Regions from separate parts of the Tardiphaga alba genome, predicted to be linked through region 1. Evidence: predicted binding sites of a transcription regulator. Region 1 holds the regulator's gene; the other holds the start of a gene.
What was found. The regulator PhoB, encoded in region 1, activates phosphate uptake and scavenging genes when phosphate is short. The targets are predictions, from matches to a motif close to TGTCATNNANCTGTCAT.
Positions count from the first base shown of each region.

Region 1 (7,385 bases):
GCCAGCCACGAGCTGCGTACGCCGCTCGCGGCGTTGTCGGGCTTCATCGATACGCTGCAGGGGCCCGCGAAGGACGACGCGAAAGCGCGCGAGCGCTTTCTCGGCATCATGCACATCCAGGCCACCCGCATGGCACGGCTGATCGACGATCTGCTGTCGCTGTCGCGTGTGGAGCTTTCGGCGCATGTCCGCCCTGATACCCAGATCGACATCACGCCGATTATCCGCCAGGTCGGCGATAGTCTGGAGCTTCTCGCCAATGAGCGTGGCGTGAAGATCGAGATGGAGTTGCCGGACGGCCCCGAAATGGTCGCTGGCGACCGGGAAGAGCTGCTGCGGGTCTTCGAGAATCTGATCGAGAACGCGCTGAAATACGGGGCCTCCGGGGAGCGGGTGGTGGTCAGTCTGGTGCATGCCTCGACGACCGAAGGCGTGTCCGAGATCCGGGTGTCCGTACGCGATTTCGGGCCCGGCATCGCGCCCGAGCATCTGCCGCGTCTGACGGAGCGCTTCTATCGGGTGGATGTCGGCGATAGCCGTGCGCAGGGCGGAACCGGGCTGGGCCTGTCGCTGGTGAAGCACATTCTCAACCGTCACCGCGGTCGCTTGCTGATCGAAAGCGTGCCCAAGCAGGGCGCGACTTTCACGGCCGCGTTCCCGCTGCCCAAGGCGCTGTCACAAAACGCCGCACCCGCGGCCTGATGGTATCGCGCGCCGCGGCGTCAGCCGAAATCCCGCTTTGGAAACAGATTGTTAACCGTTGAACGCCCGCTCTGAGGGCGTTCTTGGGGCTGTCATGAATGGCCGCGCAAACGGCTTTTTTGCGCGCAAAATCGAGCGTCGGAATCGATATTCTATCGCTATTTCAATGGGTTGATCGTGTCATCTAGGTGTCACGGAACTATCATAAAAGCACAATCGTCCGCCCCTAAACGGGCGGCGTGAGCACAGCAAGGCGCATTCGGCGTGGAGCTCACGACAGATTGGAGATACCCATGAAATTCCTCAAAGCGATCGTCGCTGCCGGCCTGGTGGCCGCTTCGACCTCGGCCTTCGCTGCCGACATCACTGGTGCCGGTGCGACGTTCCCGTTTCCGGTCTACTCGAAGTGGGCTGACGCCTATAAGAAGGAAACCGGCAACGGTCTGAACTACCAGTCGATCGGTTCGGGCGCTGGCATCAAGCAGATCCAGGCTAAGACCGTGACCTTCGGTGCCACCGACGCGCCGCTCAAGGCTGAGCAGCTCGAAAAGGACGGCCTGGTTCAGTGGCCGATGGTGATGGGCGCGATCGTTCCGGTCGTGAACCTTGAAGGCATCAAGTCGGGCGAGCTCGTCCTCTCGGGCGAAGTGCTGGCCGATATCTATCTCGGCAAGGTCAACAAGTGGGACGACGCCGCGATCGCCAAGCTGAACCCGAAGCTGAAGCTGCCGTCGGCTGCGATCACCGTGGTTCGTCGTTCGGACGGTTCGGGCACCACCTTCAACTTCACCGACTATCTCTCCAAGGCTTCGGCTGACTGGAAGACCAAGGTCGGTACCGGTACCGCCGTCGAGTGGCCGGTTGGCGTTGGCGCCAAGGGCAACGAAGGTGTTGCTGGCAACGTCGGCCAGACCAAGAACGCCATCGGTTATGTCGAATACGCCTATGCCAAGCAGAACAAGCTGACCTCCACCGGCATGGTCAACAAGGCCGGCAAGCCGGTGCAGCCGACCATCGCTGCCTTCCAGGCCGCTGCTGCCAACGCTGACTGGGCCAAGGCTCCGGGTTACTACGTGATCCTGACCGACCAGCCGGGCGACGCTTCGTGGCCGATCACCGCTGCGACCTTCATCCTCATGCACAAGACCCCGACCGACAAGGCGGCGTCGGCTGAAGCGCTGAAGTTCTTCAAGTGGTCGTTCGAAAAGGGCGGCAAGGCTGCCGAAGAACTCGACTACATCCCGATGCCGGACTCGGTCGTCAAGCTGATCGAAAAGACCTGGTCTTCGGACATCAAGAGCTAAGCTTTCGCTCTTGCGCGGAGGAGAGGGGCATCTCTCCTCCGCTTCTTTCTAGCTGATTTCACTTTTTCTTTTCGCGTTTCACGCCCTGACAGGCCCATTCAGGGTGTCGTGTTTCGGGTATCAAATAACAACACAGGGGACTGGGCGTGGCAGATATGGCCGTACAGAGCTCTTCGATGGACGCCGCTGGACCGTATGACCGCGCCAAGGCGCTCAACGCATTCAAGACCGGTGACCAGTTTTTCTACTGGCTGACGCGCATCTCGGCGCTGTCGGTGCTCTTCATTCTCGGCGGCATCATCCTGTCGCTGATCGCAGGTGCGTGGCCGGCGCTGAAGGAGTTCGGTTTCTCCTTCCTGTTCACGCAGCGCTGGGCGCCGTCGGCCGAACCGCCGGTGCTCGGTGCGCTCGGCCCGATCTATGGCACGCTCGTCACCTCGCTGATCGCCATGTCCATCGCCATTCCGGTCGGCATCGGCATCGCGATCTTTCTCACCGAACTGTGCCCGAACTGGCTGCGTCGCCCGATCGGCATGGCGGTTGAGCTGCTCGCCGGCATTCCCTCGATCATCTACGGCATGTGGGGCTTCTTCGTGCTCGGCCCGTTCCTGGCCAACCACTTCCAGCCGTTCCTGATCGACGTCTTCGAAGGCGTACCCGTGCTCGGCACCATCTTCGCCGGCCCGCCGTCCTATCTGTCGCTGTTCAACGCGTCGCTCATCCTCGCCATCATGGTGCTGCCCTTCATCACGGCGATCTCGGTCGACGTGTTCAAGACGGTGCCGCCGGTGCTGAAGGAAGCAGCCTATGGCGTCGGCTGCACCACCTGGGAAGTCGTCCGCAACGTCGTCATTCCCTACACCCGCGTCGGCGTGATCGGCGGCGTGATGCTGGCGCTCGGCCGTGCGCTCGGCGAGACGATGGCGGTGACATTCATCATCGGCAACTCGTTCAAGATCACCGGTTCGATCTTCGGGCCAGGCACCACGATCTCCGCGGCCATCGCTTCGGAATTCGCTGAGTCCGACGGTCTGCATCAGTCCGGCCTGATCCTGCTCGGCCTGCTGCTGTTCGTGCTCACCTTCCTGGTGCTGTCGGCCGCCCGTCTGATGCTGCTGCGCCTTGAAAAGAAGGCAGGAAAGTAAGTCATGGCAACCTTGAACCCGATTTACGTCTCGCGCCGTCGCAACGACAAGATCGTCCGCGGTCTGTGCATGGGTGCCGCCATCTTCGGTGTCACCTGGCTCGCTTTGATCCTGTTCACGTTGTTCTACAACGGCCTTGCCGGCCTCAGCGTGCAGATCTTCACCCAGAACACGCCGCCCCCCGGCTCCACCGAAGGTGGCCTGCTCAATGCCATCGTCGGTTCGGTCATCATGACGGTGATCGGCGTCGGCATCGGTGCGCCGCTTGGCCTGTTCGCCGGCACCTATCTGGCGGAATACGGCAAGCACGACAAACTCACCTCGGTGATCCGCTTCATCAACGACGTGCTGCTGTCGGCGCCTTCGATCATCATCGGCCTGTTCGTTTACGGCGCGGTGGTTGTTCCGATGGGTGGCTTCTCGGCCTTCGCCGGTTCTCTTGCGCTCGCCGTGATCGTCATCCCGGTGGTCGTCCGCACCACGGAAGACATGCTCGGCCTTGTTCCGAACCCGCTGCGTGAAGCAGCCTCGGCGCTCGGCCTGCCGCGCTCGCTGGTGATCAAGCGGATCGCCTATCGTGCGGCTCGTGCCGGTCTCATCACCGGCGTGCTGCTGGCGACCGCCCGTGTCGCCGGTGAAACGGCACCGCTGCTGTTCACCGCACTGAGCAATCAGTTCTTCAGCCTGGATCTCGGTAAGACGATGGCCAACCTCCCGGTCACCATCAACAACTTCGTCCAGAGCCCCTACGAATACTGGAAGCAGCTCGCCTGGAGCGGCGCGCTGATCATCACCCTGACCGTCCTTGCCCTGAACATTGGCGCGCGCTTGCTCGGCGCCGAGAGGAAAGCAAAATGAGTGATCTCTCTGTGTCCGCTGCCAATCCCAGCGTTTCGATGCCGCCGTCCATGATCCAGGGCGATACCCGCCCCAAGGTCAGCGTACGCGACCTGAACTTCTATTACGGCGAACACCACGCCCTGAAGAAGATCAACCTGAACCTCGCCACCAACCGCGTGACCGCCTTCATCGGTCCGTCGGGTTGCGGCAAGTCCACGCTGCTGCGGATCTTCAACCGCATGTATGACCTCTATCCGGGTCAGCGCGCGGAAGGTCAGGTCATGCTCGACAGCCAGAACATTCTGGACCCGAAGCTGGACCTCAACCTGCTGCGTGCCCGCATCGGCATGGTGTTCCAGAAGCCGACCCCGTTCCCGATGACGATCTATGAAAACATCGCCTTCGGCATCCGCCTCTACGAAAAGATTTCCAAGGCGGAGATGGACGTGCGCGTAGAGAAGGCGCTGCGTGGCGGTGCGCTCTGGAACGAGGTCAAGGACAAGCTCAACGCTTCGGGCCTGTCGCTCTCGGGCGGTCAGCAGCAGCGTCTGTGCATCGCGCGCACCATCGCGGTGCGTCCGGAAGTGATCCTGTTCGACGAACCGTGCTCGGCGCTCGATCCGATCTCGACCGCCAAGGTCGAAGAGCTGATCGACGAATTGAAGGATCAGTACACGATCGCGATCGTGACCCACAACATGCAGCAGGCTGCGCGTGTCTCCGACACCACCGCCTTCATGTATCTCGGCGAGCTGGTTGAATTCGATCAGACCAACAAGATCTTCACTTCGCCGAGCGATCGCCGCACCCAGGATTACATCACCGGCCGTTTCGGCTGACGCGACATTATCGCGAGAGGATTGAGCTATGGCTTTTGAACACACGACCAAGGCCTTCGACGACGACCTCCAGGAACTTACCCGCCTCGTCGCCGAGATGGGTGGCCTAGCCGAGCGTCAGATCGCAGAGTCCGTCGATGCCTTGATCCGCCGCGACGTCGCCCTCGGCGCACGCGTGGTGGCCACTGACGCTGAAATCGATCACCTGCAACGGGCGATCGAAGAACGCGCCGTCCTGACGATCGCCAAGCGTCAGCCGATGGCCGTCGATCTGCGCGAAATCGTTGGTGCGCTCCGCGTTGCCACCGATCTCGAACGTATCGGCGATCTCTCCAAGAATATCGGCAAGCGCGTCAATGCGCTGGACAGCGATTTCCACCCGCTGAAGCTGATCCGCGGTCTCGAACACATGACTGATCTGGTCAACACCCAGGTCAAGGCTGTGCTCGATGCCTATGCCGCCCACGACCTGCCGGCAGCGATGACGGTCTGGAAGGGCGACGAAGAGATCGACGCGATCTGCACCTCGCTGTTCCGCGAACTTTTGACCTATATGATGGAAGATCCGCGTAACATCTCGTTCTGTATCCATCTGATGTTCTGCGCCAAGAACATCGAGCGGATCGGCGATCACGCGACCAATATCGCCGAGACCGTGTTCTACATGATCGAAGGTCAGCAGATGGTCGACAAGCGCCCGAAGGGCGACATGACCAACTTCGCGACTCCGGTGAGCTAAGGCTTCTCGCGGCGAGCCGAGCTCGCCGCGACTTGCTCGCCTTTGCCGCACGACAGATAGGAAACTAGCCATATGAACGCGCGCATTCTGGTAGTGGAAGACGAGGAAGCTCTGACCACGCTGCTGCGCTACAATCTCGACGCCGAAGGTTACGACGTCGAGACGGTTGCCCGCGGCGACGATGCCGACACCCGCTTGAAAGAGCGCGTGCCGGACCTCGTGGTCCTCGACTGGATGTTGCCCGGCCTGTCCGGCATCGAACTGTGCCGTCGCCTGCGGGCCCGGCCGGAAACCAAGGCATTGCCGATCATCATGCTCACCGCCCGCGGTGAGGAAAGCGAGCGCGTTCGTGGCCTTGCGACCGGCGCTGACGATTACATCGTCAAGCCGTTCTCGGTGCCTGAGCTGCTCGCCCGCGTGAAGGGTCTCCTGCGTCGCGCGGCGCCGGAGCGTCTCGCCACCGTGCTGGCTTTCGGCGATATCGAGCTGGATCGCGACAAGCGCCGTGTGGTGCGCGCCGCCCGTCCGATCGATCTCGGCCCGACCGAATACCGGTTGCTCGAATTCTTCCTCGAGCATCCCGGCCGCGTGTTCAGCCGCGAGCAACTGCTCGACAGCGTCTGGGGCCGCGACATCTATATCGACGAGCGCACCGTTGACGTGCACATCGGTCGTCTCCGCAAGCTGCTCAATCCGGCCGGCGAACCCGACCCGATCCGCACCGTGCGCGGCGCTGGCTACGCGCTCGATGATCGCTTCGACAAGGCGGCGGAGTAAGGCGCCGCTGGCATTGTTAGACACCGTCATGGCCGGGCTTGTCCCGGCCATCTACGTCTTTGCCTTGGTCGAGGCGTGGATACCCGGCATACGCCGGGCATGACGGCGGTAAATCAGGCGTTTCTCAACGATCTAAAAACAAAAATGCCCGGCTCATCGCCGGGCATTTTTTGTTTGTGCTGTTTGCTGCAATCAGCGCACCGGCTTCGGTGCTGCGCGACGGCGGTCGCTCGCCGGCTGGTAGGCGATGCGCGAATGGTGCGCGCAATAGGGTGCGCCGGCCACGGACTTGCCGCCGCAGAAGTAGAAGTCGGCGCTGGCGGGATCGCCCACCGGCCAATGACAGGTGGCGTCGTTGAGCTCGACCAGCTGCAGGCGCTGGCTGATCGGGATGACGTTATCGACCGAGATCGGGTCCGGCTCCATCTCGACTTCGTAATTGTGCGCGAGAGCGGTATTGCCGCGGGCGATCGGGCGCGGCATCCGCACCATCTGCTGGGCGGGACGTGGCTTGCGCGGCCGCGGGGCAGCAGACGAGGGGCTCTTCGCGCGGCCCGACAGGCCCAGGCGATGGACTTTACCGATGACGGCGTTGCGGGTGACGTTACCGAGTTCCGCGGCGATCTGGCTCGCGGAAAGGCCGCCTTCCCAGAGTTTCTTCAATTGTTCGACGCGATCGTCGGTCCATGTGATTACCGTCATCGCATAATCCCTTCGTAGGCGCAGAACCAAAACGGGCCGCCGCGCTGCGATCTGAAACCTCAAAAACCTCGTGGTCAGAATCCCTTAGCGCTCACCGGGCGCGCTATCGCGTCCGGCCTTACGCCGCACTTATGGTGTCAAAGGGTCAACTGCCGCACGAGATGTCGTATCCGACAAGCGAAAAACTACAATATGGCGCGACTCACGCGCAAGAGTCGGGCGAGTCACATCCACATGCTTTGTGTCAACCAAACAAGAAAATCTGCTTTTTTGACGACCTCGTGTGACTTCAAGGCCTCAGTGCGCGGTTGACACCCTGCACAACGCCCATAGAATA
Region 1 covers NZ_CP036498.1:597,578-604,962, forward strand. The annotation lists gene RPMA_RS02825 (ATP-binding protein) at 1-702, shown strand, start outside; gene pstS (phosphate ABC transporter substrate-binding protein PstS) at 996-2,006, shown strand; gene pstC (phosphate ABC transporter permease subunit PstC) at 2,153-3,151, shown strand; gene pstA (phosphate ABC transporter permease PstA) at 3,164-4,009, shown strand; gene pstB (phosphate ABC transporter ATP-binding protein PstB) at 4,006-4,830, shown strand; gene phoU (phosphate signaling complex protein PhoU) at 4,859-5,569, shown strand; gene phoB (phosphate regulon transcriptional regulator PhoB) at 5,642-6,346, shown strand; gene RPMA_RS02860 (GcrA family cell cycle regulator) at 6,539-7,048, opposite strand.

Region 2 (7,385 bases), 2.3 Mb from region 1:
ATCGACGGAAGTCGCGCGCGCTCCGGCCGATGGTTACACATTGCTCTTCGGCACGACGTCAACTCATGCCCTCTACAATCTGCTGTCGAAGAATGCGCAATATGACTCCGTGAAGGATTTTGCACCCGTTGCCATCGTGGGCACCGCGCCCGCGGCGATCGTGGTCAATCCATCGCAGCCAGCAACGCTCAAGGACCTGGTCGCCGCCGTGAAGGCCAATCCTGGAAAGCTGCAATATGGCTCACCGGGCACCGGTACGTTTTTGCATCTGACCGGAGAGATGTTCAAAGTCACCGCAGGAAAGCTCGATATCGGTCACGTCCCGTACAAGGGATCGGCGCCGGCGATGAACGATCTGCTCGGCAATCAGATCGGCATGGTGGTCGATACGGTTGGCACGTCACTGCAACAGTTTCGCGCCAACAATGTTCGCATCCTCGCCGTCGCATCCGCCAAACGATCGGACCTCGCCCCCGACATCCCGACCGTCGATGAAGCGCTCGGCACGAGCGGATTTGAAGCCGGTCTCTGGGCATTGGTTGCAGCGCCTGCCGGAACGCCCGAGCCCGTCATCGCGAAGTTGCACGCTGCCACGATGACCGTTGTTACCGACAAGACGTTTGGCGAGCAGCTTCGCAAGATCGGAATAGATCCGATCACCGATTCCACGCCGGCCTCTGCCCGTGCTTTCATCGAAAAGGAACGCGCGCGGTTCAAACCAGTCGTCGAGGCTGCCGGCGTCAAGATCGACTGACGTCCCGTCAGGCCTAGCGTCTGACGATCGACCCGGACTTGCCGACTAGGCGTGCCAGCTGCTTGAAACGGCTGCCGACGCGGTCAGCGACGAGATCGACGAGACGGTGCTCGAACACGAGCATCATCTTGCGATCCTGCACCGTGAAACGCGCGGCTGGCAACACGCCCGGCTGCGCGGCCGAGATCAGATGGGCCACACGGAACAGTGCCCCGAGTAAACGCGCGCGCTCCACCTGCGCTGGCGTCACCAGAGCCCGGACGATGTCCGGCGGCTCATTCTCCGCGCTGAAACCGGCATATCGATAATAGACACACAGCGCCAGGAAGGCGCGGCCATGATGATCGATGGAGCCGAAATTGCCATTGGTGATCAGATGCAGCGTTTGCTCGCCGCGATGATCGGGATGCACGCGCCAGCCGATATCCGACAGCAGGCAGGCGACGCGGCGGAGCCGGCGATCGTCTTCGGTCTCAGGAAGCTTCGCGATGCGCACGAAGTGATCGCTCCAGTCACTGAGCTCCTGCGCATGGCGCGCCGAGCGTGAATGGAGCTGGTTCATGACCTCGGCTGCGCCCACCAGACCATCCTGCGCACGCTGCGCCGGAGACAGCATCTCGTAAAACAGGCCTTCGCGGACACCGTAGGTCGAGAACACGATAGCTTTCGGCTTGCCGATGCGAATGATGTGTTCGAGCAGCAGCGCGGCGTAGATCAGCAGCGGTTGCCGCGCTTCGGTGATTGTCTCGATATCGGCAAGCACATTGGCGGATGCGAAGCGACGTACACGACGCACAAAGCTCAGCGCATCAGCCGCCGGGATGGTGTAGCCGTGCATGACTTTGAGCGGATAACCGCTCTGCAGGATGTGCAGCCGCGCCAGCGCACGCCATGTGCCACCCACCGCGTAGAAGTTACGCCCGGCGCACGCCTTGAGCTGCTCCACGTCTGCAAATGCCTTGGTGACAATACGCTCGGCCCGCTTCGGCGAATCCTTCGATGTGTCCTGCAGGGCAAGACCACCGAGCGGCAGTGTGATGCCCTGTCTGACCGCATTGCCGCGCACATCGACGAGTTCGAGCGAACCACCGCCCATGTCGCCGACCAGACCATTCGGCTTGTGCACGCCTGAGATCACGCCCAGCGCGGACAGCTTGGCTTCACGCGGGCCGGAAATGATCTGGATCTCGCAACCGCAGATCTTCTCTGCGGCGGCGATGAAGTCCGGACCATTACTGGCATCGCGCGCTGCCGCCGTCGCGATCGCGTAGACGCGACCGACCTTCATGATCTTGCAGAGCGCACGGAAACGCCGAAGCGCCACCAGTGCCTTGTCGACGGCGTCCTTCGCGAGCAGGCCGGTGCTCTGCACCTCGCGGCCGAGACCGCACAAGGCCTTCTCGTTGAAGATCGTGACGAGACTGCGCGTCAGCGATTCATAGACGACGAGACGAACGGAATTCGAACCGATATCGATGACTGCGACACTGGAGGCGCGTTGAAGCGCACGCGCTACCACGAGTTGGTATCCTTACGACGACTGCTGGCGTTCTGAGCGGCGCGTGAGCCGCCGCGGCGATGATTTCTCAAGCGACTTTCCACGGCCAGACAGACTCGGATTCGTCATGAAGTAATTATGCACGTTGAAGGGCTCCTCGCCCTTCGCGGCCTTCATACGCGTTGACGACCCATCGGGCAACAATTGCCAGCTCTGTTCGTTGTCCTTCAGATTCGCGACCATAATCTGCTCGAGCACCTGCGTATGCACCGTCGGGTTCTGCAACGGGCACAGAACTTCGACGCGACGGTCCAGGTTGCGCGGCATCATGTCAGCCGATGAGATGTAGATCATCGCCTTCGGGCTCGGCAGGCCGTGTCCCATGCCGAAGCAGTAAATGCGGCAATGTTCCAGGAATCGACCGATGATCGACTTGACGCGGATGTTCTCCGACAGGCCGGGAACTCCGGGCCGCAGGCAACAAATACCGCGAATGATGAGTTCGATGGAAACCCCCGCCTTCGATGCTTCGTAAAGCGCATCGATAATGCCGGGATCGACCAGCGCATTCATCTTAAGCCAGATCGCAGCGGGCTTGCCGGCCCGTGCGAATTCCGCTTCGCCACGGATGTGGTCAATCATCTGCTTGCGCAGCGTCAATGGCGAAACCGCCATTTTCTCGATGTCGCTCGGCTCGGCGTAACCGGTGATGTAATTAAACACGCGCGCCACATCGCGGCCGATGATCGGATCGGACGTGAAGTAAGACAGATCGGTATAGATGCGCGCGGTGACCGGATGATAGTTGCCGGTGCCGGTATGCACATAGGTGGTGAGCGCACCACCTTCGCGGCGCACCACGAGCGAAAGCTTGGCGTGTGTCTTCAGTTCGAGGAAGCCATAGACCACCTGAACGCCGGCACGTTCGAGATCGCGTGCCCAGCGGATATTCGCTTCTTCGTCGAAACGCGCACGCAACTCGACCAGTGCCGTCACCGACTTGCCGGCTTCGGCGGCTTCCACCAGCGTACGAACGATCGGTGAATTGTTGGAGGTGCGATACAGCGTCTGCTTGATCGCGACCACATCCGGGTCGCGCGCCGCCTGCTGCAGAAACTGGACGACCACATCGAAGGATTCATACGGGTGGTGAACCACCAGGTCCTTCTGGCGGATTGCCGCAAAGATATCGCCACCATGATCGCGCACGCGCTCGGGATGGCGCGGCACATAAGGCACGAATTCCAAGTCCGGGCGATCGAGGCGCGTCAGCTGCGACACCTCGTTCATGGCGAGAATGCCATCGACCAGCAGAATCTCGTCGTCCGACGTCGCCAGCGCACGTTGCACGAAAGCACGCAATTCGACCGGCATGGTCGCTTCGATTTCAAGCCGGATCACCGAACCGCGGCGGCGGCGCTTCAATGCCGTTTCGAACAGGCGAACGAGATCCTCCGCCTCTTCTTCCACTTCGAGTTCGCTGTCGCGGATGATGCGGAACGCGCCCTGCCCCTGCACCACATAGCCGGGGAAGAGACGGCCGATGAACAGACCCGTGGCCTGCTCCAGCGTGATGAGTCGGACTTCGCCGTTCTTGCCTGGGCTTGGCAAACGAATGAAGCGATCGATCTTGCCGGGCATGCGGATCAGGGCGTTCATCGTCTTGCCGTCGGCGACGCGCGACAGATGCAGCGCGATGGTGAAACCGAGGCTGGGGATGAACGGGAATGGATGCGCGGGATCGATGGCCAGCGGCGTCAGCAGCGGGAAGATATTGTGCAGGAAGTGATCTTCGATCCAGGTCCGTTCGGCCTTGCTGACGTCCTTGCCGTCGAGCAGCACGATACCGACATCGGCGAGCATGCTTCGCTGATCCCGCCAGATCGCTTGCTGGTCGGTCGCCAGTTTGGACACGGCATTGTTGATCAGCACGAGCTGTTCGGACGGGGTCAATCCGTCCGGGCTACGCTCGCTTATGCCTTCACGGACCTGCGCCTTGATACCGGCGACGCGAACCATGAAAAATTCGTCGAGATTGTTCGCAGAGATCGACAGGAAGCGAACCCGCTCCAGTGCGGGGTGACCGGGATTGACCGATTCCTCGAGGACGCGACGATTGAAATGGAGCCAGGAGAGTTCGCGATTGATGAAACGCTCCGGTCCGGAAGCGATCGCCTCCGCCAGCTTCGCTTCGCCCTTTTTCTCTTCAATCACAATCTCTTCCGCGGAATCCATCAGGTTGTAATCCATCCTGTTCAAGCAAGGCCGACGTATCAGCCGATCGACGCGGACAATGTGTTAGTTGCGTGACAGTTCGATGACATTGAGAAACCGCAATGCTGTCCCGTCAAGGCGCAATGCGGCTCACGCGCACCATTCTACCTGGACAAATGTCAGGAATCGCGAAGCAGTTCCGCGGCCAATGCACGTGTCACAGGGCGCCCGAGACGCAAGGCTTCGGCATCGAGCAGCTCGACCGTCCGCCGCGCCGCAGCAAAAGACCGTTCGATCCGGCTGGCGACGTAATTCACCACATTCTCGTCGATGGACAATTGGCGGTCGGCGCACAATTTCACGATCAATGCCCTGAAAAGATGGTCATCTGGCGCTTTCAGGTGAACGACCGGCAGCGCCCGCAGCCGTGACCGGAGGTCGCGCAGATCGATCTCCATGGCCGCCGGGGCGATACGGGCGGTGATCAGCACGTGGGCCTCATCCTCCCGCGCCAGATTGAGCAGGTGGAATAGTGCGCGCTCGTCGAAGCAGCCGGCCTGAAGGTCTTCCACCACGACCGCGCCGGTCACCAGCGCTGCCGGCACTGTGGCCGCCGTCAGCGACTGTACCGTAGTCGATCGCGCACCGGCCTGCTCGGCCCAGATCGCCGCCAGATGGCTCTTGCCGGCGCCTTCCGGCCCGACCAGCACCATCACCCGGTTGGGCCAGTCCGGCCAACCATCGACCAGTCCCAGCGCTTCGGCATTGGCCGAGCCTTCCAGAAAATCGTCGCGTGACAGGCTCTCTGCGTGTGGCAGGGCAAATGCGAGTTGACGGGGTTGGACGCGGACAGCCACGCAGATACTCCAGGCCGGGTGACCGGCAATTACTCAGGGCGCGCGCCCGTCTCGATCGTGCTCATGTGCCTCACCCACTCGACCAGGTAAAGGCTGACGGAAGCGAGAGTCAGGACAGTCACAAAACCCATTAAAATCAAATCGTAAGGCGAGGATTTGAAACCAAATCCGAGGGCAGCGAGAACCAAAGCGGCGAACGCGACCTGCGCGACCGTATTGAGCTTCGACACCATCAGAGGCTTCATGGGGATCGGCTTGCCGAACAGCCAAGAGACGATCACGGCCCCCACGATCATGATATCCCGCGACACCACCAGAATCACGAGCCAGCGCGGCACTGCCCCCATATCCCCAGGGACACATAGATCGAGACGAGCAGCGCCTTGTCAGCCAGCGGATCAAGCAAGGCCCCGAGCTCGCTGGCCATGTTGAAGCGCTTGGCGAGGAAGCCGTCCACGGCATCGCTGACGCCGGCAATGACAAAAACCGCAAAAGCGATCTCCATCTGGCCGGATGCGATCGCCCAGACGACGATGGGAACCAGCAGGATGCGGCCCAGAGTGATGATGTTCGGGATGCTCAACTGGTGTTTTCCGGCTTCGGCTCCTGCCAAAATCCGAGCGTGGCGGCTCTGACCGGCTAACCGCCTAGATAGTAGCCGGGATAGCGTTTACGAGCCATTGCGCGTCTGCAATTTCCGACGTAACCAGCGGAAAATTCACAATTTCGCAGTTCGCCAGGATACCGGGCATGACCGACCAGAAAAAAGGCCTCACTTACGCGGATGCAGGCGTCGATATCGATGCGGGCAATCGCCTGGTGGACCTCATCAAGCCGATGGTGCGCGCCACCGCCCGCCCCGGCGCCGATGCCGAGATCGGCGGCTTTGGCGGATTGTTCGACCTCAAGGCAGCCGGCTTCAAAGACCCGATCCTGGTGGCGGCCACAGACGGTGTCGGCACCAAGGTCAAGATCGCCATCGAGGCCAATGTCCATAACGGGATCGGCATCGACCTCGTCGCCATGTCGGTGAATGACCTCGTCGTCCAGGGCGCCGAGCCGCTGTTCTTCCTCGACTATTTCGCCTGCGGCAAGCTAGACCCGGAAGCCACTGCATCGATCGTCGCCGGTATCGCCGAAGGCTGCCGCGAGTCCGGCTGTGCCCTGATCGGTGGCGAGACCGCGGAGATGCCCGGCCTCTACAAGGACGGCGACTATGACCTCGGCGGCTTCTCCGTCGGCGCGGCCGAGCGGGGCACCCTTCTCCCCACCAAGGACATGGCGGTCGGCGATGCCGTGATCGGCCTGGCCTCGTCGGGTGTCCACTCCAACGGCTTCTCGCTGGTCCGCAAGATCGTCGAGCGCACCGGCCTGTCCTATGCCGACAAGGCGCCGTTCTCCCCCGTGATGACGCTGGGCGGGGCGCTGCTAACCCCGACCAAGCTCTATGTGAAATCCTGCCTACGCGCGATCCGCGAGACCGGCGCCGTGAAGGGCCTCGCCCATATCACCGGCGGCGGCTTCACCGACAATATCCCGCGCGTACTGCCGTCGGGGCTCGGCGTTCGCATCGATCTGCCTGCCCTCACCGTCCTGCCCGTCTTCAAGTGGCTCGCCGCCGAAGGCGACATCGCCGAACTCGAACTGCTGCGCACCTTCAATTGCGGCATCGGCATGATCGCCATCGTCAAGCGCGAGGCTGTCCAGCAGGTGATGGATATCCTGCGCGAGAGCGGCGAAACCGTTTCGCTGCTCGGCGATGTGATCGAAGCCAAGGGCGACGAGCGCGTGGTCTATGACGGGCATCTCGACCTGAAACTGTGAGGCCATGATGCGTCCCGTCGCCATCCTGATTTCCGGCCGCGGATCGAACATGTCCGCGCTGATCGAAGCCGCCGCTGCCGATGGCTTCCCCGCGGAGATCGCGCTCGTGATCTCCAACCGCGCCGACGCCCCGGGCCTCGCCAATGCAGAGGCCAATGGCATCAAGACGCTGGTGATCGAGAGCAAGCCATTCGGCAAGGACCGCGCCGGCTTCGAGAAATTGCTGCAGGCAGCACTC
Region 2 covers NZ_CP036498.1:2,849,700-2,857,084, reverse strand. The annotation lists gene RPMA_RS13590 (Bug family tripartite tricarboxylate transporter substrate binding protein) at 1-754, shown strand, start outside; gene ppx (exopolyphosphatase) at 768-2,273, opposite strand; gene RPMA_RS13580 (RNA degradosome polyphosphate kinase) at 2,286-4,487, opposite strand; gene RPMA_RS13575 (P-loop NTPase family protein) at 4,646-5,323, opposite strand; partial or broken gene RPMA_RS13570 (CDP-alcohol phosphatidyltransferase family protein) at 5,353-5,906, opposite strand; gene purM (phosphoribosylformylglycinamidine cyclo-ligase) at 6,074-7,147, shown strand; gene purN (phosphoribosylglycinamide formyltransferase) at 7,152-7,385, shown strand, end outside.
Region 2: RPMA_RS13580 (RNA degradosome polyphosphate kinase) is a predicted target of PhoB. The motif match lies at 4,559-4,575, and genes of this name have one in related genera.